DNA from 4 places in the Bradyrhizobium sp. 26S5 genome. Region 3 is predicted to be linked to each of the others. Evidence: predicted binding sites of a transcription regulator. Region 3 holds the regulator's gene; each other region holds the start of a gene.
What was found. The regulator PhoB, encoded in region 3, activates phosphate uptake and scavenging genes when phosphate is short. The targets are predictions, from matches to a motif close to TGTCATNNANCTGTCAT.
Positions count from the first base shown of each region.

Region 1 (7,353 bases), 4.4 Mb from region 3:
GGATCGAGTAGCCGTGCATCACCTTGAGCGGATAGCCGCTCTGGATGATGTGAATGCGCGCCAGCGCGCGCCAGGTGCCGCCGACCGCGTAGAAGGTGCGGCCGCGCCCGGTCTTGAGCTGGGCGACGCCGAGCAACTCGTTCTTGACGATGCGTTCGGCGCGCTTGATCGATTTGTCCGAGAGGTCCTGCAGCGCGAGGCTGCCGAGCGGCAGCGTCACGCCGCTGCGCACGCGGTTGCCCTTGACGTCGATCAGCTCGAGCGAGCCGCCGCCGAGATCGCCGACGATGCCGTTCGGATTGTGCACGCCCGACACGACGCCGAGCGCGGACAGTTTCGCTTCACGCGGTCCGGACAGAATCTCGATCTTGGCGCCGCAGATGCGCTCGGCCTTGGCGATGAAGTCCGGACCGTTCTTGGCGTCGCGGCAGGCCGCGGTCGCGATCGCATAGACGCGGCCGACCTGCTGGATCCTGCACAGCGCGCGAAAGCGGCGCAGCGCGGTGAGCGCCTTGTTGACCGCATCGGTCGCGAGCAGGCCGGTGCTCTGCACCTCGCGTCCGAGCCCGCACAGCGCCTTCTCGTTGAAGATCGTGACGAGGCTGCGCGCCATCGCCTCGTAGACCACGAGACGAACCGAGTTCGAGCCGATATCGATCACAGCGACGCTGGAAGCGCGCTTCCGCGGCCGCTTCACAGGAAAGCCCCCTTAAGACGATGGCTGCTGACGCTCGTTGCGACGCGTGAGCCGGCGCGGTGAAGATTCCTTGAGAGACTTACCACGGCCGGACAGACTCGGATTTGTCATGAAGTAGTCATGCAGGTTGAACGGCTCTTCGCCTTTCGCGGCCTTCATACGCGTTGACGACCCGTCCGGCAACAATTGCCAGCTCTGCTCGGTGTCCTTCAGGTTCGCGACCATGATCTGTTCGAGAACCTGCTGATGCACCGTGGGATTTTGCAGCGGACAGAGAACCTCGACGCGGCGGTCGAGGTTCCGCGGCATCATGTCGGCGGACGAGATATACACAGCAGCTTTTGTGCTCGGCAGGCCCTGACCCATGCCGAAGCAATAGATCCGGCCGTGTTCCAGGAACCGGCCGATCACCGATTTGACGCGAATATTCTCCGACAATCCCGGCAGCCCCGGCCGCAGGCAGCAGATGCCGCGCACCACGAGCTCGATCGAGACGCCGGCCTGCGAGGCCTCGTACAGGGCGTCGATGATGTCGGGATCGACCAGCGCGTTCATTTTCATCCAGATCGCGCCGGGCCGGCCATGTTTGACGTGGGCGATCTCGCCGTGGATGTGCTCGATGATCCGCTTGCGCAATGTCAGCGGCGACACCGCCATCTTCTCGATGTCGCTCGGCTCGGCATAACCGGTGATGTAGTTGAACACCCGCGCGACGTCGCGGCCGATGATCGGGTCCGACGTAAAGTAGGAGACGTCGGTGTAGATGCGCGCGGTGACCGGATGATAGTTGCCGGTGCCGGTGTGCACATAGGTCGTGAGATTTCCGCCCTCGCGGCGCACCACCATCGACAGCTTGGCGTGCGTCTTCAGTTCGATGAACCCGTAGACGACCTGCACGCCGGCGCGTTCGAGGTCGCGCGCCCAGCGGATATTGGCCTCCTCGTCGAAGCGCGCCTTCAACTCGATCAGCGCGGTCACCGACTTGCCGGCCTCGGCGGCATCCGCCAGCGCGCGCACGACCGGCGAGTTGTTCGAGGTGCGGTAGAGTGTCTGCTTGATCGCGACGACGTCGGGGTCACGCGCAGCCTGCTGCAGGAACTGCACGACGACGTCGAAGGACTCGTAGGGATGATGGACCACGAGGTCCTTCTGCCGGATAGCGGCGAAGATATCGCCGCCATGGTCGCGCACCCGCTCGGGATGGCGCGGCACATAGGGCGGGAATTCGAGGTCCGGGCGATCGAGGCGGGTCAGCTGCGACAGCTCGTTCATCGCCAGCACGCCGTCGACCAGGATCACTTCATCATCCGCCGCCGACAGAGCGTGCTGCACGAAGCTGCGGAGCTCTTCCGGCATCTTGGCTTCGATCTCGAGCCGGATCACCGATCCGCGCCGGCGGCGCTTCAGCGCCGTCTCGAACAGGCGAACGAGGTCCTCGGCTTCTTCCTCGATTTCGAGTTCGGAGTCCCTGATGATGCGAAACGCGCCCTGGCCCTTGACGGTGTAGCCGGGGAACAGGCGGCCGATGAACAGACCAGTGGCCTGCTCGAGTGTGATCAGCCGCGCCGGACCGCCGTCCTTCGTGGAGGGAAGGCGGATGAAGCGGTCGATCTTGCCGGGCATGCGGATCAGCGCGTTCATCGCCTTGCCGTCGGATATCCGCGACAATTGCAGCGCCACCGTGAAGCCGAGGTTCGGGATGAACGGGAAGGGATGCGCCGGGTCGATCGCCAGCGGCGTCAGCAGCGGGAAGATGTTGTGGAGGAAGTGATCTTCGATCCAGGTGCGTTCGGATTTGGTGACGTCGCGCCCGTCGACCAGCTGGATGCCGACCTTGGACAGGATCGTCCGCAGATCGCTCCAGATCGCCTGCTGGTCGGAGGCGAGCTGTGAGACGGTCTTGTTGATCATCACGAGCTGCTCGGCCGGCAGCAGGCCGTCCGGGCTGCGCTCGGCAATGCCTTCGCGGACCTGCGCCTTGATGCCGGCGACGCGGACCATGAAGAACTCGTCAAGGTTATTCGCCGAAATCGACAGGAAGCGGACCCGCTCCAGCACAGGATGGCCGGTATTGACCGATTCCTCGAGCACCCGGCGGTTGAAGTGCAGCCAGGAGAGCTCCCGGTTGATGAATCGCTCGGGGCTGGATGCAATCGCCGGGACGGCGGGTAGCTCCGCCTCTTTTTCTTTGATTTCAGTAGCTTGTGCCGAGTCCATCAAGTGCTGGTCCAATTCGGGGCAGGGAGCCGGAGCGGTGTAGCCGAGGGCCGCACAGACCATGTGATATTGCGATGACGTTTCGATGACATTGATGTTCCGCCGGCCTGCGCCGTCAAGCCGCGGGACCCGTCAGGCATCGCGCAACAGTTCCGCCGCCAGCGCCCGCGTCACCGGACGGCCGAGCCGCAGTGCCTCGGTGTCCAGGAGCTCGACCGCCTGCCGGACGGCGGTATAGGAGCGCTCGATCCGGTTGCAGAGGTAGCTGACCAGCGGCTCGTCCACGTTCATCTGGCGGTCGGCGCAGAATTTTACGATCAGGCCGCGGAACAGCTGGTCGTCGGGCGGCAGCAGCGTCACCGTCGGCACCGCGCGGAGCCGGGAGCGCAGGTCGCGCAATTCGATCTCGAACGCTGACGGCGGAATGCGCGCCGTGATCAGCACGAAGGCATCGTCCTGGCGCGCGAGATTCATCAGATGGAACATCGCGCGCTCGTCGAAATCCGACGGCCTCAGGTCCTCGACCACCAGCGCTCCGGTCGCAAGCGCGGTCGGCACCGCCTCGGCGGTCAGCGCATGCGCGGCGGTCGAGCGCGCGCCGGCGCTCTCGGTCCAGATCGCGGCGAGGTGGCTTTTACCGGAGCCGTCCGGTCCCACCAGCAGCATGATTCGGTTCGGCCAGTCGGGCCAGCCATCGATCAGCGCCAGCGCAGCCTCATTGGCGGGCCCCTCGAGGAAATCGTCGCGGGTCAGTTTCTCCTCGTGCGGCAGGGCCAAGGCCAATTGACGAGGTTGAACGCTACCGGCCACGCAAGTCTCCAAACCGCTTCATTTTAGCATGAAAACCGGCTTCCACTTTTCCGGATCATGCCTACCGAGCTTCGATCGTGCTCATGTGCCGCACCCACTCCACGAGATAGAGGGACACCGAACCCAAAGTAAAGATCGTGACCAAACCCATCAGGATCAGGTCGTAGGGGTGCGGCTGGAAGCCGAAGCCGAGCGAGGCCAGCACCAGCGCTGCGAATGCGACCTGCGCCACCGTGTTGAGCTTCGACACCATCAGCGGCTTCATCTCGACCGGCTTGTCGAACAACCATGACACAATCACGGCGGAGACGATCATGATGTCGCGCGACACCACCAGAATCACGATCCAGCGCGGTACCGCGCCCCAGATTCCGAGCGCGACATAGATCGACACCAGCAGCGCCTTGTCGGCGAGCGGGTCGAGCAGGGCGCCGAGCTCGCTCGTCATGTTGAAGCGCTTGGCGAGGAAACCGTCGACTGCGTCCGAGACGCCGGCGATCACGAAGATCGCGAACGCGATCTCCATCTGGCTGGACACGATGGCCCAGACGATCACCGGCACCAGGATGATGCGGCCGAGGGTGATGATATTCGGAATGCTCAACTTGAGTCGCTTCCCGGCTAGAAGCCTGATTTTACTCGATATCCGGCTCTTTTGCGCAGTGGCCGGATGTTATCTACATAGTATCGCAGCAGCATTGCCGCGAGCCATTGCGCGGGGGCGGAATTCCTCGTAACCAGCCCCTTATCATCTGGAATTGGGCATGACCGAGCGCAAAAACGGGCTCACTTACGCGGATTCGGGTGTCGATATCGACGCCGGCAATCGTCTGGTCGATCTGATCAAGCCGATGGTGCGGGCCACCGCGCGGCCGGGTGCGGACGCCGAGATCGGCGGATTCGGCGGGTTGTTCGACCTCAAGGCCGCCGGCTTCAAGGATCCGGTCCTGGTGGCCGCCACCGACGGCGTCGGCACCAAGCTGAAGATCGCGATCGAGACCAGCATCCATGGCGGCATCGGCATCGATTTGGTCGCGATGTCGGTCAACGACCTCGTCGTGCAGGGCGCGGAACCGCTGTTCTTTCTCGATTATTTCGCCTGTGGCAAGCTCCATCCGGAGGCCACCGCGCAGATCGTCGCTGGCATTGCCGAGGGCTGCCGCGAATCCGGCTGCGCGCTGATCGGCGGCGAGACCGCCGAGATGCCCGGCCTCTACAAGGACGGCGATTACGACCTCGGCGGCTTTGCGGTCGGCGCGGCCGAGCGCGGCACCCTGTTGCCGACGGCCGATATCGCGGCGGGCGACGCCGTGATCGGCCTTGCCTCCTCGGGCGTGCACTCCAACGGCTACTCGCTGGTGCGCAAGATCGTCGAGCAATCCGGCGTTGCCTATGACGCGCCGGCGCCGTTCGCGCCGGTCATGACGCTCGGCGCGGCGCTGCTGACGCCGACCAAGCTCTATGTGAAGTCCTGCCTGCGCGCGATCCGCGAGACCGGCGCGGTGAAGGGGCTCGCCCACATCACCGGCGGCGGCTTCACCGACAACATTCCGCGCGTATTGCCGAAGCACCTCGGCGTCGGCATCGATCTGGCGCGGCTGCCGGTGCTGCCGGTGTTCAAATGGCTGGCCGAGCAGGGCGGCATCGCCGAGCTCGAGCTGCTGCGCACCTTCAACTGCGGCATCGGCATGATCGCGATCGTCAGGCCGAACGCGGTCGATGCGGTGACCGAGGCCTTCACCGCCGGCGGCGAGACCGTGACGCTGCTCGGTGAGGTGATCGAAGCCAAAGGTGAGCATCGCGTGGTCTATAACGGTCATCTCGATCTCTCGCGATGAAGCGCCGCACAGCCATTCTCATTTCCGGCCGCGGCTCCAACATGGCCGCGCTGATCGAGGCTGCCAAAGCTGCGGATTTTCCGGCCGAGATCGTCGCCGTGATCTCCAACCGCGCCAACGCAGGCGGGCTCGAGAAGGCGGCCGCGAGCGGCATTCCGACCATCGTCATCGAGAGCAAGCCGTTCGGCAAAGACCGCGCCGGCTTCGAGGCGGTGCTGCAGAAAGCGCTCGACGACAGGCAGGTCGAGCTGATCTGCCTTGGCGGCTTCATGCGGCTGTTCACCGCCGAATTCGCCCGGCACTGGTACGGCCGGATGCTCAACATCCATCCTTCGCTGCTGCCGTGTTTCCCCGGCCTCGATCCGCACGGCCAGGCCTTGCGCGCAGGGGTCAAGCTGTCGGGAGCGACGGTACATTTCGTGATCCCGGAGACCGATGCCGGTCCGATCGTGATGCAGGGCGCGGTCACGGTGGCTGACGACGACACGCCCGAGACGCTCGCCGCACGCGTGATCGGAATCGAGCATCGCATCTATCCGGAAGCGCTGCGGCTCCTGGCGTCCGGCCGGCTGAAGCTCGAAGGCGAGCTCTGCAAGACGCAGGGCAGCGCGGCGACCGACAGCACGCTGATCGCGCCGCAGAGCTAGGGCACGCTCGCGCCGAGGGTAGTCCCCCGGGGTGATGCGACCGGGGGAGGCATCAGGATGAAATCCGCCGACAGCGACGTTCAGTGAACCTTGAGGTTCTCTGCCGACGCCTTGCCGCGGTTCTCCACCAGCTCGTACTCGACCGTCTGGTTCTCGTTGAGTGTGCTCAACCCGGCGCGCTCGACCGCCGAGATGTGGACGAACACATCCTTGTCGCCGACGGCCGGCTTGATGAACCCGTATCCTTTGGTCGGGTTGAACCATTTGACGGTACCCTTCGGCATCGTCTCTCTCCCAGTTTAGACATAAAAAAGACGCGGCCACGTTTTCCACGTGCCACGCCACAAGCGGGCTTTCCGCTGTCTGTTCAATTCGGGGGTCTTCAGATCCAAAGTCTTCAAGTCCGAAGTTTCGCCTCTCGAAGCCTTGGATATCAACGTCGCGAAACGCACAGTCGAACGGCCGCAATCCGATTGTGAAGCGATTGCAACACGAAAATTGCGCCTTAGCAAGCCAGCTCGCCGCGGTAGTTTCGCGTGACGCAACCGGAGCCTGTGGCCGGCGGAGGCCGCCATGGCGCATTCGGCCACTGGCCGACGGTGCGGGGCGCTGCCGCTTCGCGCGCAGCAGAGGGCTCCGACCCGACGTGCGCTAGCTCCGATCCACCCGCACCACGCGGCCCTTGTCGATCGCGAGCGCGAGCTGGCCGTGCTTGAGCTTGAGCGCGGCCTCGCCGAACAATTCGCGCCGCCAGCCGTGCAGGGCGCCGACCTCGGCCTGATCGTCGGCCGCGATCTGCTCGAGATCGTCGACGGTGGCGATCACCTTGCTGGCGACGCCGTGGCGCTCCGAGGTCATGCGCAGCAGCACCTTCAGCAGCTCGACGGTCGCGGCACCATTGGAGTTGTTGCGGGGCTTTTCCAGCTTGGGAAGCGACGCCTGGTCGCGCGCCAGCCCGCGCTGCACGGCAGCAATGATGTCGGCGCCCCATTTCGAGCGCTCAAAACCCTTCGGCAGCGAACGCAGATTGCCGAGCTTGTCGAGCGAGGTCGGCGCATGGGTGGCGATATCGCCGACCGCATCGTCCTTGAGCACGCGCGAGCGCGGCACGTCGCGGCTCTGCGCCTCCTGCTCGCGCCAGGCC
Region 1 is NZ_CP145948.1:4,368,702-4,376,054, forward strand. Features, by position in the region: gene ppx (exopolyphosphatase) at 1-697, opposite strand, end outside; gene V5279_RS20020 (RNA degradosome polyphosphate kinase) at 710-2,914, opposite strand; gene V5279_RS20025 (DnaA ATPase domain-containing protein) at 3,047-3,724, opposite strand; gene V5279_RS20030 (CDP-alcohol phosphatidyltransferase family protein) at 3,786-4,328, opposite strand; gene purM (phosphoribosylformylglycinamidine cyclo-ligase) at 4,489-5,562, shown strand; gene purN (phosphoribosylglycinamide formyltransferase) at 5,559-6,209, shown strand; gene V5279_RS20045 (cold-shock protein) at 6,290-6,493, opposite strand; gene rnd (ribonuclease D) at 6,861-7,353, opposite strand, start outside.
Region 1: a site for PhoB is predicted at 2,989-3,005, ahead of V5279_RS20020 (RNA degradosome polyphosphate kinase). Genes of this name have one in related genera too.

Region 2 (7,353 bases), 4.7 Mb from region 3:
CAGAGCGCGAGGGCCGCGGCCACCAGTGTTGCGCGGGAAAGAGCTCTGCTCATGGGAGATGCCGCGGTGCGATCGCGCTATTTGACGATGCGCAGCCGTCGCATCAGCAGATAAGCCAAGAGCGCCGATCCGACCAACAAGCCAGCAGCCCACAGAAATCCGCTGTCGACATCGGTCAGCGGCAATCCCTTGGTGTTCATGCCGAAGATGCCGGTGACGAGCGTCGGCGGCAGCAGCATCATGGTGACGACGGACAGCGCATGCAGATGCTTGTTGCTCTCCTCCTCGAGCTTGAAGCGCAGCTCTTCCTCGAGAAGGCGGCTGCGCTCGCGCAGTTCGACGATGTCGTGGTCGAGGCCGTCGAGCCGCTGTGCCAGCTTGCCGGCCTGCAACCGCAGCGCCGGGCTGAGATTGTCCATGTTCTTCAGCTCGAGCCGGTGAAACAGCACACGCAAACCGGCGAGCTGGCGATGCAGCCGCACGCAGGTCCGGCGCATCCGCCCGAGCGTGCCGCGCATCTCGGAATTGGTTTCGCCGGCGACCACCCGGTCCTCGATCGCATCGATCTCGGTGCCGATCTTGTCGGCCATGCGGTCCATGGTGTCGGCGACCTCATGGATGATCTTTTCCAGCAGCGCCGCGACGCTCTCGACGCGATAGCCACTTTCGAGCACGCGGCGCGTCGCGTCGACCGCGCAGAGCGCCTGGTGGCGTCCGCTGATCAGGAGACGCTCGGTCATCGCAAACCGAAGGAAGTCGGTCTCCTCGGTCGGAGCATCGATGCTGCGCACCAGATCGGAGAACACGCCATAGACGCAATTGTCGATGGTGTGGATCTGCTGGAATTCGTCGTTCGACAGCAGCAGGTCGCGCGCGAGCTGCGGGATGTGCATGTTGGCGAGCCACGCGCGGGTACGGACATCGCTCAGGTTGAAGTGCAGCCACAACCTTCCGTCATGGCTCGGCTCGATCGGTTTGTCGATTGGAAGCGCCTCGGCACGGCCGTCGTGGTGCAGGCGAAACGCCCATACCAGGCCGGGGACGGCCTCACGCGTCAGCAGCGAGCCGACAGGAGCAGGAGGTGGATCAGCCAGCATGGCCGCTCTCCAAGAGAATCTTCAAGGCAACCGCGCGAAATGACATGCTCAAAAACCCGCCGCCGCGCAAAACCGGGCGGGCGCGTCCTTCGTCATATTGGAGGACGCGCCCGTTACAGTTTTATGTCAGCGACAGCCCTACTCGGCCGCAAGGCCGGTCGGCGTCGCCGCCTCGGCGGCTTCCTTGTTGTAGTCGTGCACCACGCGGCCGAACGGCAGCGTCAGGTCGGCGAGGAAATGGTGCGCGCCGACGACGCGCTTGACCGGGAAATCCGCGACCGGCGCGTTGACATGCGGCACCAGATGCAGCCGGCCCGGCCCGATCCACGATCCCTTGACGACGATGTCGGTCAGGTTGATCGCAACCAGTTGGCAGATTTCGAGATGGCCGTCGACGCCGGGGATCATCTTCAGATTGATCTGCGTCTTCGACAGCGTGGCGCGGGTGATGTCGCCATTGCCCGCCATGCTCTCGTGCTTGTAGCCCATCGTGCCCATCGCAACGAGCTGGCCGGCATATTCCAGCGTGCCGGTCAGCGTGTCCTTGACGATCTCGAGCTTCGGGTGGGCGTACTTCTTCGGAAAGCCCCAGATCTCACGGCCGGCCGCGATCGGCGGATCATCGTCGAGATACATCTGGCAGACGAAGTTGACCTCTTCGCCATGCAGGCGCGCGGGGATCACAAGGCCGGACTCGGTGTAGCTGCCGAAGCCGGAGCTGTCGGGCATCTTGATCCATTCGTAATGCACGATCGCCTGCTCGATCGGCTCCAGCGGCTCAGGCAGGCCGGCACGGATCAGCTCCGGATCGGTCTCATAGGTGATGACAAGGAATTCGCGATCGATGAAGCGGTAGGGACCGGCGGGATAGCTCGGACCGGCGGCCGGCATGGACGGAAGCTTGAGCAGATCTTCCCTGCGCATCGCAATAACCCCCTGTTTGAAAAGCTTGCGCGGAAGCTAACGGCCGAGATTGACAGCGAGATGAGGGATTTCCGTCAGCCGCATGACCCGCGTTTCGCTGATGAGGCCAATGCTAACCATGCAGGCAGGCACGGCGGATGCGCCATGGGCCGACGCGGCGTTTGTCATCACGGCGTCATCGGCGCCCTGAATTCTCGCCGCGAATTTTTTGGAGTGTCTGAGATGGACGCGCGAACCCCTCATTTTGACGATATCGAGCACGCGACGCCCGGCTGGCGCCCCGAAGGCTGCGATCGCGTGGCGCTGGTGCTGCAGGGCGGCGGCGCGCTCGGCGCCTATCAGGCCGGCGTCTACCAGGCGCTGCATGAATCCAACATCGAGCCCGACTGGGTCTGCGGCGTCTCGATCGGCGCGATCAACTCGGCGATCATCGCCGGCAATCCGCCGGAGAAGCGACTGGAGCGGCTGCACACATTCTGGGATCGCATCACCAGCCGCAAGATCTGGCATTACACGCCTGATGGCGACATCTTCCGCAAGGCGCGCAATTTCACCAGCTCATGGCTGACGACGACGCTCGGGCAACCCGGCTTCTTCACCCCGCATCAGACCAATCCGTGGTTCAGCCCGGCCGGCGCGCACACCGCCACCAGCTATTACGACACCACGCCGTTGCGTGAATCACTGCTCGAGCTGGTCGATTTCGACCGCATCAATTCCAAGACAATGCGGTTTGCGGTCGGCGCGGTGAATGTGCTGTCCGGCAACTTCATCTATTTCGACAATGCCCATGACGAGATCATCCCTGAGCACATCATGGCGAGCGGCGCGCTGCCGCCGGCGCTGCCGATGGTGAAGGTCGGCACCGATCATTTCTGGGACGGCGGCATCGTCTCCAACACGCCGCTGCAGCACCTGCTGGACCAGGAAGACAACGCCAACTCGCTGGTGTTCCAGGTCGACCTGTTCTCGGCGCGCGGCGCGCTGCCGCGCGACATCCAGGACGTGATGGCCCGCCACAAGGACATCATGTATTCGTCGCGCACCCGCTACAACACCGACGTCTACCGCAAGACCTACAATCTGCGCACCGCCCTGCACAACGCGTTGGGGAAAATCCCCGACGATCAGCTCTCGGATGAAGAGCGCCAGCTCAAGAAGGCGAACAGCCGGCTGCCCGGAATCACGTTGCTGCAGCTGATCTATCAGCAGAAGGCCTATGAGGGCGACGCCAAGGACCACGAATTCTCCGGCACCTCGATGCGCGAGCACTGGGTGAGCGGACACGAGGACACCAAGCGTTCGCTGAAGCATCGCGAATGGATCAAGATGCCGGAGAACGGCATGGGCATCGTGATCCACGACGTGCATCGGGAGAGCGAGTAGCACGCGTCGTCATTCCGGGATGGTCCGAAGGACCAGACCCGGAATCTCGGGATTCCGGGTTCGATGCTTCGCATCGCCCCGGAATGACGGCGTGAAAAAGCTTACGGCCGCGTCGACATGTTGCCCGGCGGGCCCGGGGTGCGGATCGGTTCGGCCAGACGCGCGAATTCGCAGAGCAGCGAGCGCGTCTTGCGCGGATCGATCACCTCCTCTACCCAGAACTTCTCGGCCGAGCGGAACGGCGAGCGCAGCTTGTTGAGGCGATCCTCGATCTCGCGCAGCTTGGCGGCGGGATCACTGGCCGCGTCGATCTCGGCGCGATAGGCCGCCTCGATGCCGCCCTCCAGCGGCAGCGAGCCCCAATAGGCCGACGGCCAAGCATAGCGCATCGAGAACCGGTTGGCCGGCTGATGCACCACGCCGGCGACACCGAAAGCGTTGCGGATGATGATGGTGCACCACGGCACCGTGCTCTGGTTGACTGCGGCCATCGCCCGCACGCCGTGGCGGATGGTCGCCGACTTCTCCGCCTCGAGCCCGATCATGAAGCCCGGGCAGTCCATCAGATAGACCACCGGTAGATGGAAGGTCTCGGCGAAGTCGACCCACCGCACCACCTTCTGGCAGGCGTCCGCGGTCCACGAGCCGCCATAGTGGAACGGATCGCTGCCGAGCAGCAGCACCGCCCTGCCCTCGATCCGCGCCAGTCCGGTGATCACAGGCCGGCCGAAATTGGCGGCGACCTCGAAGAACGAGCCCTTGTCGACGACGGCCTCGATGATCGGCCGCATCTTGTAGACCTGCCTGCGGTTGCGCGGCACGGCCTTCAGCAGCGCCTCCTCGGCGCGTTCCGGATCGTCGGTGCAGGGAATGGTCGGCGGCAGATCGTAGACCGACGACGGCAGATAGGACAGGAAGCGCCGCGCGTAGTCGAACGCCTCCTCCTCGGTCTCGACCGCCTGATCGATCGCGCCGGCGCGGGTCTGGATGTCGGCGCCGCCGAGCTCCTGCTTGGTGAGGTCCTGACCCAGGCGCTTCACCACCGGCGGACCGGCGACGAACATCGCGGAGCTCTTGGTCATGACCGAGTAATGCGTCGCCGCCAGCCGCGCCGCACCTAAGCCGGCGACCGAACCGAGGCCGAGGCCGACCACCGGCACGCGCGCCAGATTGGCGGTCGTGTACCAGTACCAGCGCGTGCCGCCGACGCCGCCGGGCAGATTGGCGGCGCCCTTGGTCTCGATCGTCTTCACCGAGCCGCCGCCGCCCGAACCTTCAATCACGCGAACGATCGGCAGGCGGAAATCATGCGCCATCTCCTCCGCCATCAGCGGCTTGGCGGAGATCGATGCATCGGCCGAGCCGCCGCGCACGGTGAAATCGTCGCCGACCACCACCACGGTGCGGCCGTCGACCCTGGCGCGGCCGAACACGCAGTTCGCCGGCGTCAGATGCTTGAGTTCGTTGCTCTCGTCATATTCGGCGATGCCGGAGATGGCACCGACCTCGTGGAAGCTGCTCTGGTCGACGAGCTTGTCGATGCGCTCACGAACGGTGAGCCGGCCCTGGTCGCGCTGTCGCTTGACCTTGTCAACGCCTCCCATCTCCCGCGCGAACGCTTCGCGCCGGGCGAGGTCGTCGAGTTCCGGCTTCCAGTTCATTCATTGCCTCCGTCTTGATCATTTTGTTGTTGTTATGGGCGGCGACCGATAGCGATTTGCGTTCGATCCGATTGCTGAAGATATCGCCGTCGGCGCCTTCGAGCAGGCTGCCGAGCGCGGCGGCGAGTTCGACCATTTGCGGTGCGACCTCGCGGTGCAGCCGCTCTTCGTCATACATCGCCGAGAGCAGGCCGATCGTGGTGACCACATAGGTCTGATATTGCGGCGACCACAGCGGCACCGCGACGCCGTTGATATGCGGGCTCCACAGGCCGCAGGCGACGACGTAGCCGTGCTCCTGCAAATGACGGCGGTTGGCCTCGATGCGCGGCGTCAGCATCTTGGCGCTCTCAGGCAACTCGCCTTCCATCTCTGATATCAGCGCGTCGCCGATCACAGGATCGAGCGCGGCCGTGTAGGCATGGCCGGCGGCGGTGGTCGCCATCGAGATGCGGCTGCCGGTGGCCTCATGCAGGCCGAGCGCGTTCGCCGCGCGGGCGAACTCCAGATAGACCATTTGAAAGCGGTCGGGGATCACGAAGCCCACCGTGCCCGGCAATTGATCGGCGACATCCTGCAGGCGCAGCCGGATCAGATTGCGCAGCTGCAGCCCCTTCATCATCGTGGTGCTCATCGCGACCGCACTCGGACCGATCCGATACTTCTGGTCGCGCGGCAGATAGACGAGCTGTCCCATCCGCGTCAGCGTGTGCGTCAACCGCGACACCGTCGAACGCGGCAGGCCGCAGCGGTTCGAGATTTCGAGATTGCCGAGCCGGGCTTCGTGCCCCTCGAAGCACCGCAACACATCGAAGGCGCGCGACACCACCTGGATGACATCGCCATCGCCTGTCTCGCTGGCGAGCATTCCCTGCCTGCTAAGTCGTTCCGAGCGCCGTCCCATTTGTTTTGGCTCCATTCCGTCCTACGGAATAAAATTCCACTTGCAGATGAAGCTACCTCAGGCAATCTGCCGCCACAACAAAAAGCCGCTCGCCGGATGAAATTTCCGCAAGACGGTATCGGAGAGTGGAATGCCAGAGATCAAGGTCGTGACCGAAGTTGCCGGGCGCGTTTGCGCGCTTCCTGTCGAGGCCGGCACCAGCATCGGCGATGGCGACGAGATTGCGTTCGTCGAGGCGATGAAGATGGAAATACCGGTCACATCGACGGCAGCAGGCAGAATCAAGTCGATTCTGGTCAAGATCGACGACGTCATCGCCGAAGGCCAGGCGGTCGCGATCGTCGAGACCTGAGATCTCGCAACCTCCGGCCAGCCGCGACAATCTGTCCGGTGATGCAGCGGCCGAAATCGCCGCCTTGCGTCGGACGTAGCGTTGCCATCGCCGGATCGCGATGCAATCATCCCGCCCGGAAAAAGTTTCGCACAACGAAACAAAGGGAGGGATTATGATCCATCGGCTGATGGCGCTCGCGCCTGCCGCGCTTGCCGGCTTATCCATCATCGCTGCCCTGCCCGCCTCGGCCGAGGACATCAAGCTGCCGCCGACCATGGCGGTGACCGCCTATGACACCGGCACCGCCGGCTTCAACATCGCGGTCGGCGTCGGCAAGATGATGAAGGACAAATACGGCACCGACGTCCGCGTGCTGCCGGCCGGCAACGACGTCGCGCGTCTCGCACCCTTGCGCGCCAAGCGCGCGGTCTCCTCGGCGATGGGATCGGGCACCTACTTCGCGCAGGAAGGCGTGTTCGAGTTCGGCGCCAAGGAATGGGGTCCGCAGCCGCTGCAGCTCATGCTGTCGTCGGTCGACTGCAATTGCGGCGCGCTTGGCGTGGCGGCGGATGCCGGCGTCAAGGAGATGAAGGATCTGCGCGGCAAGCGCGTCGGCTTCGTGGTCGGCTCGCCGGCGCTGAACCAGAACTCGCTGGCGATGCTCGCCTTCGGCGGCCTCACCCAGAACGACGTCAAGATCGTCGAGTTTGCAAGCTATGGCGCGATGTGGAAGGGCCTCATCAACAACGACACCGACGCCGCCTTCGGCACCACGATCACCGGCCCCGCTAAGGAGGCCGAGACCTCGCCGCGCGGATTGATGTGGCCGCCGCTGCCCGCCAGCGACAAGGAAGGCTGGGCGCGGGTGAAGAAGGTCGGCTCGTTCTTCTTCCCGCAAACCGCAACCTGCGGCGCCGGCATCTCACCGGACAAGCCGATTCAGCTTGGCAACTACCCTTACCCGATCTTCGTTGCCTACGCCGCGCAACCCGCCGACCAGATCTATGCGATCACCAAGGCGATGATCATCAACTACGATGCCTACAA
Region 2 is NZ_CP145948.1:4,037,221-4,044,573, reverse strand. Features, by position in the region: gene V5279_RS18500 (carbohydrate porin) at 1-53, opposite strand, end outside; gene V5279_RS18495 (transporter) at 78-1,097, opposite strand; gene V5279_RS18490 (acetoacetate decarboxylase) at 1,236-2,021, opposite strand; gene V5279_RS18485 (patatin-like phospholipase family protein) at 2,244-3,407, shown strand; gene V5279_RS18480 (acyl-CoA carboxylase subunit beta) at 3,509-5,068, opposite strand; gene V5279_RS18475 (IclR family transcriptional regulator) at 4,998-5,972, opposite strand; gene V5279_RS18470 (acetyl-CoA carboxylase biotin carboxyl carrier protein subunit) at 6,103-6,324, shown strand; gene V5279_RS18465 (TAXI family TRAP transporter solute-binding subunit) at 6,479-7,353, shown strand, end outside.
Region 2: a site for PhoB is predicted at 2,184-2,200, ahead of V5279_RS18490 (acetoacetate decarboxylase). Genes of this name have one in related genera too.

Region 3 (7,353 bases):
CGACGTTTCCGTTCCCGATCTATTCGAAGTGGGCTGACGCCTACAAGAAGGACACCGGCAATGGCCTGAACTACCAGTCGATCGGTTCCGGCGCCGGCATCAAGCAGATCCAGGCCAAGACCGTGACCTTCGGCGCCACCGACGCGCCGCTCAAGGCCGAGCAGCTCGAGAAGGACGGCCTCGTCCAGTGGCCGATGGTGATGGGCGCGATCGTTCCGGTCGTGAACGTCGAGGGCATCAAGCCGGGCGAGCTCGTGCTGTCGGGCGAAGTGCTCGGCGACATCTATCTCGGCAAGATCACCAAGTGGAATGACGCGGCGATCGCCAAGCTCAATCCGAAGCTGACCCTGCCGGGCGACGCCATCACCGTCGTGCGCCGTTCTGACGGTTCGGGCACCACCTTCAACTTCACCGACTATCTCGCCAAGTCGAATGCCGACTGGAAGTCCAAGGTCGGTTCCGGCACCGCGGTCGAATGGCCGGTAGGCGTCGGCGCCAAGGGCAACGAAGGCGTTGCCGGCAACATCAGCCAGACCAAGAACGCGATCGGCTATGTCGAGTATGCCTATGCCAAGCAGAACAAGCTGACCTACACCGCGCTGGTCAACAAGGCCGGCAAGACCGTGCAGCCGACCATCGCCGCCTTCCAGGCCGCTGCGTCGAATGCCGACTGGGCCAAGGCTCCCGGATACTACGTGATCCTGACCGACCAGCCGGGCGAGGCCTCCTGGCCGATCACCGCGGCGACCTTCATCCTGATGCACAAGGACTCGACCGACAAGGCGGCCTCGCAGGAAGCGCTCAAGTTCTTCAAGTACGCCTTCGAGAAGGGCGACAAGGCGGCCGAAGAGCTCGACTACATCCCGATGCCGGACTCGGTCGTCAAGCTGATCGAGAAGACCTGGTCGTCGGACATCAAGAGCTAAGTTCGATATTTCGAACACGGCCCGTGCCGCCTTCCAAGGGCGGCACAGGTTGAGCGATCAAGGCCCCGGGCTCCGTTACCGCGGCAAGAAACGCGGACGGGGCCCGGGCTCGCGCCTCCGAAGGCGCAAGCCGGAATGGCGCCCGGTCAACTGCGTCAGTGAAGATCGCTTCGGGGCGTAGCGGTTTGCGTGGCTTTCACATAGTAAAGAGGGGATTGGCGTGGCAGACATGGCTGTTCAGAGCGATGTGATGGAAGCCGCGGGACCGTACGATCGCGCCAAGGCCCTCAGCGCCTTCAAGCTGGGTGATCTCACCTTCTATTGGATCACCCGCATCTCGGCGATTTCGGTTCTGTTGATCCTCGGCGGCATCATCCTGTCGCTGATCGTCGGCGCCTGGCCGGCGATGAAGGAATATGGTTTCGCCTTCCTCTGGACGCAGCGCTGGGCACCCTCGGCCGATCCGCCGGTGCTCGGCGCGCTCGGCCCGATCTACGGCACGCTGATCACCTCGGTCATCGCGATGATGATCGCGATCCCGGTCGGCATCGGCATCGCCATCTTCCTCACCGAACTCTGCCCGCAAATGCTGCGCCGCCCGATCGGCATCGCCATCGAGCTGCTAGCCGGCATCCCCTCGATCATCTACGGCATGTGGGGCTTCTTCGTGCTGGGCCCGTTCCTGGCCAACACGTTCCAGCCGTTCATGATCCGGATCTTCGAAGGCGTGCCCGTGCTGGGTGCGGTGTTCGGAGGCCCGCCGTCCTATCTCAGCCTGTTCAACGCCGCGCTGATCCTTGCGATCATGGTGCTGCCCTTCATCACCGCGATCTCGGTCGACGTGTTCAAGACCGTGCCGCCGGTGCTGAAGGAGGCCGCCTACGGCATGGGCTGCACCACCTGGGAAGTCGTCCGCAGCGTCGTGATCCCCTACACCCGGGTCGGCGTGATCGGCGGCGTCATGCTGGCGCTCGGCCGCGCACTCGGTGAGACCATGGCGGTGACCTTCATCATCGGCAACTCGTTCCGCATCTCGTCGTCGATCTTCGCGCCGGGCACCACGATCTCGGCCGCGATCGCCTCCGAATTCGCCGAGAGCGACGGCCTGCACCAGTCCGGCCTGATCCTGCTCGGCTTGCTGCTGTTCGTGCTGACCTTCTTCGTGCTCGCCGGCGCGCGATTGATGCTGATGCGGCTTGAAACGAAGGCGGGGAAGTAGCGCCATGAACCCGATCTACAAATCCCGCCGCCGCAGCGACATCGTCATCCGCGCACTCTGCGTCGGCGCGGCGCTGTTCGGCGTCACCTGGCTGGCGCTGATCCTGTTCACGCTGCTCTACAACGGCCTCGCCGGCCTCAGCGTGCAGCTGTTCACCCAGAACACGCCGCCGCCGGGCTCGACCGACGGCGGTCTGCTCAACGCCATCGTCGGCTCGGTCATCATGACCGTGATCGGCGTCGGCATCGGTGCGCCGCTCGGCCTGTTCGCCGGCACCTACCTCGCCGAATACGGCAAGAACGACAAGCTCACCTCGGTGATCCGCTTCATCAACGACATCCTGCTCAGCGCGCCCTCGATCATCATCGGCCTGTTCATCTATGGTGCGGTCGTGGTGCCGATGCGCGGCTTCTCGGCGATCGCAGGCGCGCTCGCGCTCGCTGTGATCGTGATCCCGGTCGTGCTGCGCACCACCGAGGACATGCTGCTGCTGGTGCCCAATCCGCTGCGCGAGGCGGCCTCCGCGCTCGGCCTGCCGCGCTCGCTGGTGATCAAGCGGATCGCTTATCGTGCAGCGCGATCCGGCTTGATCACCGGCGTGCTGCTGGCGACCGCCCGCGTCGCCGGCGAAACCGCGCCGCTGCTGTTCACCGCGCTGTCGAACCAGTTCTTCAGCTGGGATTTGACCAAGACCATGGCCAACCTGCCGGTGACCATCAACAACTTCGTGCAGAGCCCCTACGCCTACTGGAAAGAGCTGGCGTGGAGCGGTGCGCTGCTCATCACATTCACTGTGCTCGCGCTGAACATCGGCGCGCGCATCCTTGGTGCCGAAAGGGCCGCAAAATGACCGAGCTTTCCGTCTCCACGACTGCCGCGAGCCACGTTCCCCAGGTGCCGCTGCCGGAAGCGCCGCCGAAAGTCACGGTGCGCAACCTCAACTTCTATTACGGCGAGCACCACGCGCTGAAGAACATCAACCTGACGCTCGGCACCAACCGCGTCACGGCGTTCATCGGCCCGTCCGGCTGCGGCAAGTCGACCTTGCTGCGCATCTTCAACCGGATGTATGACCTCTATCCAGGCCAGCGCGCGGTCGGCCAGCTGATGCTGGACCAGACCAACATTCTCGATCCCAAGCTCGACCTCAATCTGCTGCGTGCGCGGGTCGGCATGGTGTTCCAGAAGCCGACGCCGTTCCCGATGACGATCTACGAGAACATCGCCTTCGGCATCCGCCTCTACGAGAAGATCTCGAAGTCCGAGATGGACGACCGGGTCGAGAAGGCGCTGCGCGGCGGCGCGCTGTGGAACGAGGTCAAGGACAAGCTGAACGCCTCCGGCCTGTCGCTCTCCGGCGGCCAGCAGCAGCGGCTGTGCATCGCACGCACCGTGGCGGTGCGTCCCGAGGTGATCCTGTTCGACGAGCCGTGCTCGGCGCTCGACCCGATCTCGACCGCCAAGGTCGAGGAGCTGATCCAGGAGCTCTCCGAGGACTACACGATCGCGATCGTCACCCACAACATGCAGCAGGCGGCGCGCGTCTCCGACAAAACCGCCTTCATGTATCTCGGCGAGCTGATCGAGTTCGACGACACCAACAAGATTTTCACCTCGCCGAGCGATCGACGCACGCAGGACTACATCACCGGCCGGTTCGGCTGAGGAGACAAGCGATGGCTTCTGAACATACCGCCAAGGCATTCGACAGCGACCTGCAGGAGTTGACCCGCCTGGTCGCCGAGATGGGCGGCCTCGTCGAGCGCATGATCACCGAGTCGGTCGACGCGCTGATCCGCCGCGACGTCGCGCTGGGCAAGCGCGTGGTCGCCGCCGACATCGAGATCGACAATCTGCAGCGCGTCATCGAGGAGCGCGCGGTGCTGACGATCGCTCGCCGCCAGCCGATGGCGATCGACCTGCGCGAGATCGTCAGCGCGATGCGCGTCGCGACTGACCTCGAGCGGATCGGCGACCTCGCCAAGAACATGGGCAAGCGCGTCGCGGCGCTGGAGAGCGATTTCCAGCCGCTGAAGTTGATCCGCGGCCTCGAGCACATGACCGATCTCGTACTGTCTCAGGTCAAGTCGGTGCTCGACGCCTATGCCGCGCACGATCTGCCGGCGGCGATGAACGTCTGGAAGGGCGACGAGGAGGTCGATGCGATCTGCACCTCGCTGTTCCGCGAGCTGCTTACCTACATGATGGAGGATCCGCGCAACATCTCGTTCTGTATCCATCTGATGTTCTGCGCCAAGAACATCGAGCGGATCGGCGACCACGCCACCAATATCGCCGAGACCGTGTTCTACATGATCGAGGGCCAGCAGATCACCGACAAGCGTCCGAAGGGCGATATGACCAATTTCGCCACCACGGTGCCGGGCAACTAGGGCATGATCCGCATCGGCGGAACCGGATTGTCGTCGCGACAAACCGTTTCCACGGGGAATATGCTCAGGGGTTGAGTGTTTCGGTTTGCGTTTGGGCAACGGATCACCACAGAGAAAGAACTTAGACCGATGAGCGCACGCATTCTGGTAGTCGAAGACGAGGAAGCGCTGACGACGCTGTTGCGCTACAACCTCGATGCGGAAGGCTACGACGTCGAAACGGTGGGACGCGGCGACGACGCCGACACCAGGTTGAAGGAGCGCATCCCCGACCTCGTGGTACTCGATTGGATGCTGCCGGGCCTGTCCGGCATCGAGCTGTGCCGCCGTCTGCGGGCGCGGCCCGAGACCAAGCAGCTTCCGATCATCATGCTGACCGCGCGCGGCGAGGAGAGTGAGCGCGTGCGCGGGCTTGCCACCGGCGCCGACGATTACATCGTCAAGCCGTTCTCGGTGCCCGAGCTGCTCGCGCGGGTGAAGGGCCTGCTGCGCCGTGCGAGCCCGGAGCGGCTTGCCACCGTGCTGACCTATGGCGATATCGAACTCGACCGCGAGAAGCGCCGCGTGGCGCGCTCCGGCCGCCCGATCGATCTCGGGCCGACCGAATATCGTCTGCTCGAATTCTTCCTCGAGCATCCCGGCCGGGTGTTCAGCCGCGAGCAGCTGCTCGACAGCGTCTGGGGCCGCGACATCTATATCGACGAGCGCACCGTCGACGTGCATATCGGCCGCCTGCGCAAGTTGCTCAATCCGGGCCGCGAGCAGGATCCGATCCGCACCGTGCGCGGCGCCGGCTACGCGCTCGACGACCGCTTCGCGAAGGCCGAGCCGCAGCCGTAAGGCCGCGCGGCATTCACAAGCCGCAACACGGCGTCGTCCCGGCGAAAGCCGGGACCCATACGCCGCGGCCGGCGCAATGGGCAAGTGGCCAGACAGCTTTCTAACAACACCCATTCGTGGTTATGGGTCCCGGCCTGCGCCGGGACGACGCCGGTGATGCATCCGGGCGACGAGCCACAAAAAAATCCCCGCTTTCACGGGGATTTCTTTTTCAGTCCTACGCCAGTTTCCCGAGTGCTCACTTGATCTGCGGTTTCGCCGACGGCCGGCGGCGATCGCCGGCGGGCTGGTAGGCGACGCGCGAGTGGTGTGCGCAATAGGGCAGGCCGCCGAGCGCCTTGCCGCCGCAGAAGAAGAATTCCGGGCTCGAGGGATCGCCGACCGGCCAGTGGCAGGTGGCTTCGTTCAGCTCGAGCAGCGACAGCCGCTGGCTCATCGGCACCACGTTGTCGTAGGAGATCGGATCGGGCTCCATCTCGACCTCGAAGGCATGCGCCAGCGCGGTGTTGCCGCGCGAGACCGGACGCGCCACCCGCATCATGTGCTGGGCGGGGCGGGCCTTGCGCTGCCGCGGCGCCGCCGTGGAGGGGGCCTTGGCGCGGCCGGAGAGGCCGAGCCGATGCACTTTGCCGATCACGGCGTTTCGCGTCACATTGCCAAGTTCCGCGGCGATCTGGCTGGCCGAGAGGCCAGACTCCCAGAGCTTCTTCAGCTGCTCGACGCGATCGTCGGACCAGGTCAATACAGTCATCGCATTCTTCCTTTCGCATGGCGCCGGCCAGTCATTGGAGCGACGCTGCGAGCCAAATCCGGGTCAAAATCCCAGCGGCCAGAATCCCTTAGCCCTCGCCGGGCGCGGTTTTGAGCCCGAACGTTTACGTGTGACACGAAGGCTACTTAGAGGGTCCAGTACTGCCGCACGAGATGTCGTACCCGACAGGCCAAACGCTACAATATGGCGTGACTCTGGCGCAAGAGTCCGCGGCCGTGCGTCCACATGTTCCCACAAAGTTAAGCACTGCAATGAGGCTTTTCCACCGCACCGGAATGCTCCGGATTGCGCTCGTTCCGCATCGCAGGAAGGTCGGCAAAGGCCGGCTGCTGGCGATTGACACCTACTGGCCGCAGCATAGAATGCCTGTACGTGCCGCCCGCAAAGGCGGCCGTTTTGTTTTCCGAAGCTGGCCGTTGCTGCACTGGCGTCAAGCCGCCCGGCAATTGTCGGCTTCAAACCGGCAGTGAACGCCATGACCAACAGCGCCTCGTCGCATCTGCTCCCCGTCTTCGCCCGGGTCGATCTCGGCTTCGAGCGCGGCGAGGGCGCCTGGCTGATCGCAACCAACGGCGACCGCTATCTCGATTTCACCTCGGGCGTTGCGGTGAACGCGCTCGGGCATGCGCATCCGCATCTGGTCAAGGCGCTGCAGGAACAGGCGACCAAGCTCTGGCACATGTCGAACCTGTTCAAGAGCCCGGACGGCGAGGCGCTGGCCGCCCGGCTGTGCGAGCAGAGCTTTGCCGACTTCGTGTTCTTCTGCAATTCCGGCGCAGAGGCGATGGAAGGCGTGATCAAGCTGGTCCGCCACTATCACTTCTCCAAGGGCCATCCCGAGCGCTACCGCATCATCACCTTCGAAGGTGCCTTCCATGGCCGCACGCTGGGTACGCTGGCCGCGACCGGCTCGCCAAAATATCTCGAGGGTTTTGGCCCGCCGATGGACGGCTTCGACCAGGTGCCGCACGGCGACATCGAGGCGGTGAAGAAGGCGATCGGCCCGCATACCGCCGGCATCCTGATCGAGCCGGTGCAGGGCGAGGGCGGCGTGCGCTCGGCGCCGCAGGCGTTCTTCAAGGCGCTGCGCGCGCTGTGCGACGAGCATGGCCTGCTGCTCGCATTCGACGAGGTGCAGACCGGTATGGGCCGCACCGGCGATCTTTTCGCCTACAAGCGCACCGGCGTGACCCCTGACGTGAT
Region 3 is NZ_CP145948.1:8,738,220-8,745,572, reverse strand. Features, by position in the region: gene pstS (phosphate ABC transporter substrate-binding protein PstS) at 1-926, shown strand, start outside; gene pstC (phosphate ABC transporter permease subunit PstC) at 1,156-2,145, shown strand; gene pstA (phosphate ABC transporter permease PstA) at 2,150-2,995, shown strand; gene pstB (phosphate ABC transporter ATP-binding protein PstB) at 2,992-3,810, shown strand; gene phoU (phosphate signaling complex protein PhoU) at 3,822-4,538, shown strand; gene phoB (phosphate regulon transcriptional regulator PhoB) at 4,668-5,378, shown strand; gene V5279_RS41385 (GcrA family cell cycle regulator) at 5,617-6,129, opposite strand; gene V5279_RS41380 (aspartate aminotransferase family protein) at 6,626-7,353, shown strand, end outside.

Region 4 (7,353 bases), 3.5 Mb from region 3:
CCACGCATCATTGAGGAGGATGAAATGAAAAAATTTGGCTTTGTTCTTGCGGCTGTCGGTGCGCTTGCAGTGGCCGTTCCGTCGATCGCGAGCGCCGAGACCGTCGTGATCAAGCGCGGCGACCATCATCACTGGGATCGTGGCTGGGGCGCGCGCGCCGAGATGCGCCATGACCGCGGAATGCGCCATGACCGTGGCTGGCATCGCGGCTGGCACCACGACCATGACCGCACGGTGGTCATCAGGCGGGATCGCTACTAAATCGACAGACGGAAAATGGCTCCTCGCGGAGCCATTTTCTTTTTCTACGTTCTCATCAAATGCCCGCCGGGCTCAATCCCACGCCGGCGCAAATCCCGGATTGACGCAGCGCATGTCCTTGCGCAATGCAGCGATCGCCTTGCGGTCGTCGTCGTCGAGCCTGACCTTCAGCGCATCGAGATTGGCCTTTTGGCTTTCGGCGCGCGAGGCTTTCGGGATTGCCGCAACGCCGTCCTGGTCGAGCAGCCATTTCAGCGACACCTGCGCTGCGGTTGCATCATGCTTCTTGCCGATCTTGGCAAGCGTCTCGTCGGTCGCGAAACGGCCCTGGGCCAGCGGACAATAGGCCACCAGCGGGATCGATTTCGCGGCGAGATATTTGCGCACCGGCGTCTGGTCCAGCATCGCATGATATTCGATCTGGTTGCAGGCGATCGGCGCCTTGATGTCCTCGACCACGGTTTTCAGCAGCGCGGTGGTGAAATTGGCGACGCCGATGGCGCGGGTGCGGCCCTCTTCCTTCAGCGTCATCAGCGTCTCGAACACCGCCGGCAGCTTCATGCTCCGCGACGGCCAGTGCACCAGATAGAGATCGACATGATCGAGCCGCAGCTTCTTCAGGCTGGTGTCGAACGCCTTGCGGATCGCGTCCGGCGCCAAATTCTCGTGCCAGACCTTGGTGGTGACGTGCAGGTCATTGCGCGCGACATTCGCGGTCGCGATCGCCGCCCCGATCGCCTCTTCATTGGCGTACATTTCGGCGGTGTCGATGTGCCGGTAACCAAGCCCGAGCGCGCTCTCGACCGCTGCACGGCAGGCGTCGCCCTGCATGCGGAAGGTGCCGAGCCCGAGCTGCGGCAGGTGGATGCCCTGTGTCTGCAGATTTTCCATGGATAGCTCCTGACGCGTGGGGCGCCGATGCCATCGACGACGTCACGCCAGCAAATTGTCTGGAAGGAATGAAATTGGCAGAACTGCCAAGCCACAGTGTGCCCGCAAATTGCCCTCTCCGGCAAGGCATCCATCATCAAGATGTCGCGATGGGTCTAAATGTGTTCCGCCATGATCTGGCCGGGCCGCGCGTCCGGCCGTGGTTCGATGTCGACTGACCAGAGGTCGTGGTTGTCGACGTCCTTCAGCGTCACCGTCATCACAGAGGTCGTGCCGTCGATGTCGACGCGGCCGAAGAATTGCAGGCCGAAGCACGGCGCGAGATTGTCGCCCTGCTCGGCCGAGCAGCCCTTCTGGTACATCGCCTTGGGGCCAAAGGTGTTGTCGAGCTCGCCCGGCGACCAGGTGCCGGCATGCAGCGGACCGGAGACGAACTCCCAGAACGGCTCGAATTCCTGAAACACCGCGCGGTTCGGATCGTAGTGATGCGCGGCGGTGTAGTGCATGTCGGCGGTGAGCCACACCGTGTTGCGGACACCGGCGCGCTTCATGAATGACAACAAATCGGCGATCTCGTGCTCGCGCCGCGCGGGCGGGCCGTCGCCGAGCGCGACCGCATCCAGGCTGACCAGGCCGATCGGCAGATCCGCCGCGATCACCTTCCAGACAGCATCCGACGCCACCAGTTCGCGCTTCAGCCAGGCGAGCTGGCTCTCGCCGAGGATGAATGCCTGGTCCGGATCGCCCTGCCTGTTCCAGCTGGAATCGCGATAGGAGCGCATGTCGATGATGAAGACGTCGAGTAGCGGCCCATAGGGGATCTTGCGATAGACGCGGCCGTCGCGCTCCGGCATCAACCGCATCGGCATGAATTCATGGAAAGCGCGGCGCGCCCGCGCCACCAGACGCGAGGTACCGTCGGTATCATAGCCGGTGGCGTCGGCGGTGCCGACCGGCGACCAGTCGTCGGCCACCTCGTGGTCGTCCCACTGCGCGAACATCGGCACTTCGGCGTGGAATGCGCGAAAATTCTCGTCGAGCCAGTTGTATCTGTAGTTGCCGCGAAACTGGTCGAGGCTGTGCGCGACGACGGATTTCTCCTCAGTGACGATGTTGCGCCAGATCTCGCCGTTCGGCAGCGTCTGCTGCGGCGGCACCGTGCAATCCGCATAGATGTGGTCGCCGGAATGGATGAAGAAATCCGGGCGCTCGTTGAGCATGGTGCGGTAGCTGCGCAAGCCGCCGCGCGCGGGGTCGATGCCCCAGCCCTGCCCGACAACGTCGCCGGACCACACGAACGAGATCGAGCGCCGGTCGACCGGCGCGGTGCGGAAATGCCCGACACGGCTTTCGCCGGCGGTGCCGTCGCGATCCGCGAAGCTGATGCGATAGAACAGGTCCTGGCCCGGCGGCAGCCCGTCAAGCAGCAGCTTTGCGGTGAAGTCGCGCTCGGGCAGCGCATCGGCGGATGCGGTGCGCAGGATCGTGGCAAAGCTCTCGACGCTAGCGCATTCGATCTGCATCCGCGCGGCGCGATCGGCGCGGGCCCAGATGACAGCGGAATCGCTCGCCACATCGCCGGACTGGATACCCGCGATCGCGGGACGATCCGCAGCACGGCTCAGATAGGGTTTTGCGAGCGAGCCCAATCCCGCCAGCGCAGCCGTCGAGGCCGAGCGCACCAGAAGCTGACGCCTTGTAAGGCCTCGTCCCCTCGCGGAGATCGCTGTCGGCATCGAATAACCTTCGTCGAATCGCAACGAAGGTTTTGCCTGCGCCGTTTGACTCCGCCCTTACGGTTTCTTGACTCTCCGCCGACGGTTTTGCGACGGCGGGATGACTCGGGAAGGATGCCTATTGGATCAGCGTCGAACGCGAGATGCTCCGGATAAACCCGTCATCCTGAGGAGGCCGCAAAGCGGCCGTCTCGAAGGATGGACGGCCCGGCCTGTGGCCGATTCATCCTTCGAGGCTCGCTCCGCTCGCACCTCAGGATGACGGGTTTGCTGGCGTTGACGTGCTGATAAGAGCAAACGTACGGAGCGCCCCTCACCGCTGCCAGTTACAGATGCCGCCGGTGCGGCACGGCCAGGTCTGGATCCTGGTGTCGCGGGCTTCGGCATCGAGCGGGTTCGCGTGCCGCCTTGCAAGCTTGGCACGGGCCGGGACGCGCGCGACCGCGCGCGGCTTCTCGGGCTGCGCCGTTACCTTTGCCGTCCGGGCGGCCTTCTGTGATGCGACCTTCGGCTGCTCGACCATCGGCTCGACATTGGCACGCTGATCCGGACCGTGGTCGGTCTTCGCCTCGACCGGAACCGGCTCGAACTGCGCCGGCGGCCCGAGTCGCTTCGGCGACAGCACTGCCTGGGAAAGATCGAGGCTGAAGAACTCGCTGGGGCGGTACTCGTCAGCCAGCGCCACGCCACCCACAGCCAGGCACGCGGTACAAACGATTGCAACCAAAGCGCTTTTCAGGACCATCAAAGGGCCTCCTGAAATCACTCGAATAGAACAGCCATCATGTAGGAGCCCGGCCGCGCGAATCCACCCCGCTGTTGCGGGCAGGGTTACCGATCAACCGAGGCGGCCGTGGAAAGTTCCCGCGGCCCGCCGCCTGCCCTACTCGGCCGCCTGCGCCAGCGGCTGGCCGATCGCGCGCTCCAGCCGCGCGCATTCGGTGCGGTAGCGGGCGACGTTGCCCTCCTTGATGTGGCCGTAGCCGCGCACGAGGTCTGCAGCCTTGGCCAGCGCCACCAGCCGCGGCAGGTCGAGCGGCTTCGTGCCGTCGAGATGACGCAGGATCATCGCCGAATACTCGATCGGCAGGGCACGCTCCATCTTGCGCTCCGCGGTATAGCCGAAGATGTCGAACGCGGTGCCGCGCAGGCCCTTCAGCCCGGCCAGCAGGCCGAACGCCTTGAAGATCCACGGGCCGAACTCGCGCTTCTGCAAACGCCCGGTGACGGGATCGCGCTGCGCCAGCAGCGGCGGCGCCAGCAGGACCTTCAAACCGGAATTGCCCTCGAACTGCTCCTTCAAGGCCTTGCCGAACTCGCCGTCCGAATAGAGCCGCGCGACCTCGTATTCGTCCTTGTACGCCATCAGCTTGAACAGGCCCTTTGCAAAGGCCTCGGTCAGGTCCTGCGAGCCCGGCGCGGCCGCGGCCTCAGCGGTGCGGACGCGCGCGACGTCGTCGAGATAGCGTTTTGCATAGGCCGCGTCCTGATAGTCGGTGAGGAATTTGGCGCGGAACGCGATCGCTTCGTCGAGCGTCTTCTTTGCCGGCGCTGTGCCTGCGCTCTTGAAGCGCGCGGCGCTGACCACGCGTTGCAGATCATGCGCGGCAAGCCGACCCCAAGAGAACGCGGTCTTGTTCATCTCGATCGCGGCGCCGTTGAGCTCGATCGCCTTCAGGATCGCATCGAGCGACAGCGGGATCGCGCCGCGCTGGAACGCAAAACCGGGCATGAAGGCGTTGGTCGCGATGCTGTCGCCCATCAGGGCGGTCGCAAGCCCGGTGGCGTCGAGGATGTCGAGATCATCGGGCCGCACCGCGCCGTTCAGCGCGTCGCGCATCGCACCAGCCTCGAAATCAATATCGGGATCGATCACGAAGCTCGCGGTCGGCAACAGATCGGCGTTGACGACGGCCCGGGTGACGCCGCGCTCGGCGCGGCTCAGCGCCGGCACGCTGGTGGCCACGACAAGGTCGCAGCCGAGGATGAGATTGGCATTGCCGGGCGCGATGCGGACCGTGGTCAGCATGTCGGACGCCGGCGCGAGGCGGACGTGGCTCATGACCGCGCCGTTCTTCTGAGACAGGCCGGTGAAGTCGAGCGTCGAGCAGGCGAGACCCTCGACATGCGCGGCCATGCCGAGCAGCGCGCCGATGGTGATGACGCCGGTGCCGCCGATGCCGGTGATCAGGATGTTGTAGGGGGCGGCAAGCGCAGCCGCAGGCGGCGTCGGCAGGTCGGCGAACAGCGCCTTCGGATCGGCGGCGGTGCGGTCCGCCTTGCGCAGCTTGGGATCCTGCACCATCACGAAGCTCGGGCAAAATCCCTCGATGCAGGAGAAATCCTTATTGCAGTTCGACTGGTCGATGCGGCGCTTGCGGCCGAGCTCGGTCTCCAGCGGCTGCACCGAGACGCAGTTCGAGGCCACCGAGCAGTCGCCGCAGCCTTCGCAGACCCGCTCATTGATGAAGACGCGCTTGGCCGGATCAGGAAACAGCCCGCGCTTGCGGCGGCGGCGCTTCTCGGCGGCGCAGGTCTGGTCGTAGATCAGGACGGTGAGGCCTTCGATCTCGCGCAAGGTGCGCTGCACGGCATCGAGCTCGCGGCGATGGTGGATGGTGGCACCCGACGGGAAATAATTGGCGGGATATTTGTCCGGATCGTCGGAGACGATCGCAAGGCGCTTGGTGCCCTCGGCCGCGACCTGGTGCGCGATCTGCGACACGGTGAAACCGCCCTCGGCCGGCTGGCCGCCGGTCATCGCGACCGCGTCGTTGTAGAGGATCTTGTAGGTGATGTTGACGCCGGCCGCAGCCGCGGCCCGTAGAGCTAAAAGCCCGGAATGGGTGTAGGTGCCGTCGCCGAGGTTCTGGAATACGTGCTGTTCGCTGGTGAACGGCGCCTGCCCGATCCAGCTTACGCCCTCCGCGCCCATATGCGAGATGGTCTGGGTGTTGCGGTTCGGCACCGACAGCGCCATGCCGTGACAGCCGATGCCGGCCATGGCGCGGCTGCCCTCGGGAATCTTGGTCGACGAGTTGTGCGGGCACCCCGAGCAGAAATACGGCGTCCGCTGCAGCTTCGCCGTGCCCGTGCCTTCGGCCGGGCGATCGAACGCCTCGAGTTTCGCCAGGCGCTGCTCCAATAGCGGACTACGGTGGCCGAGCTTGCGCAGACGCGCGACGACGGCGGCCGCCACCATGGTCGGCGTCAGCTCGCCCTCGCTCGGCAGCAACGGCGCGCCGCTCTCGTCGCGCTTGCCGACCACTGAGGGACGCTTGGATGCGTCCATGTTGTAGAGGATGCGGACCAGCTGGTCCTCGATGAAGCCGCGCTTCTCCTCGACGACAAGCACGTCCTGCAAGCCTTCGGCGAAGGCGCGCGCGCCGCGTGCTTCGAGCGGCCAAGTCAGCGCCACCTTGTAGATGCGCAGTCCGAGCGCCTGCGCGTCGGCATCGGTGATGCCGAGATCGGCGAGCGCCTGGCGCAGATCGAGATAGGCCTTGCCGGTCGCCATGATGCCGAGCCGCGCCGGCTTCGAATCCAGCACGATGCGGTCGAACCGGTTGACGCGGGCGAAGGCCGCGACCGCCTCCATCTTGGGCCCGTGCAGCCGGCGCTCCGCCTCGAGCGGCGGATCCGGCCAGCGGATCGAAAGCCCGTCCGGCGGCATTTCGAAATCATCAGGTGTGATGATCCTGATGCGATCGGGATCGCTGACGATCGAGGCCGAGCTTTCGACGGTTTCCGAGATCGCCTTGAAGCCGACCCAGCAGCCGGAATAGCGCGACAGCGCAAAGCCGAGGATGCCGAGGTCGAGATAGTCCTGCAGCGTCGCCGGATTGACCACCGGCATCAGCGCCGAGGCGAACACCTGCTCGCTCTGGTGCGCGAGGGTGGAAGACTGGCAGCCATGATCATCGCCGGCCAGCGCGATCACGCCGCCATTTGGCGAGGTGCCGGCCGAATTGGCGTGCTTGAGCGCATCGAGCGAGCGGTCGACGCCGGGGCCCTTGCCGTACCAGATGCCGAACACGCCATCGACCTTGGCGCCCGGGAACATGCCGACCTGCTGGCTGCCCCACACCGCGGTCGCCGCCAGATCCTCGTTGAGGCCCGGAACGAAGGCGATGTCGTGCTCTCTGAGGAACGATTTCGCGCGCCATAGCGCGTGGTCGTACATGCCGAGCGGCGAGCCGCGATATCCGGAAATGAAACCCGCGGTGTTCAGCCCGTGCACGCGGTCGCGTTCGCGCTGCAACATGGGCAATCGGACCAGAGCCTGGGTACCGGAGAGGAAGATTCGTTTCGTGTCCAACCGGTACTTGTCGTCCAGTCCAACGTCCATCAACGCCATCAGTCTCAGGCTCCCCGCCGGTTAGTCGCGCCGGTCCGAACCGGTCTCATTATCTTCCGAATGATCATGCATCAGCATGCACCGGTTTTGTTATGCATGAACAGCCCC
Region 4 is NZ_CP145948.1:2,541,031-2,548,383, reverse strand. Features, by position in the region: gene V5279_RS11960 (hypothetical protein) at 25-261, shown strand; gene V5279_RS11955 (aldo/keto reductase) at 334-1,152, opposite strand; gene V5279_RS11950 (alkaline phosphatase D family protein) at 1,308-2,888, opposite strand; gene V5279_RS11945 (hypothetical protein) at 3,202-3,633, opposite strand; gene V5279_RS11940 (indolepyruvate ferredoxin oxidoreductase family protein) at 3,772-7,245, opposite strand.
Region 4: a site for PhoB is predicted at 2,978-2,994, ahead of V5279_RS11950 (alkaline phosphatase D family protein). Genes of this name have one in related genera too.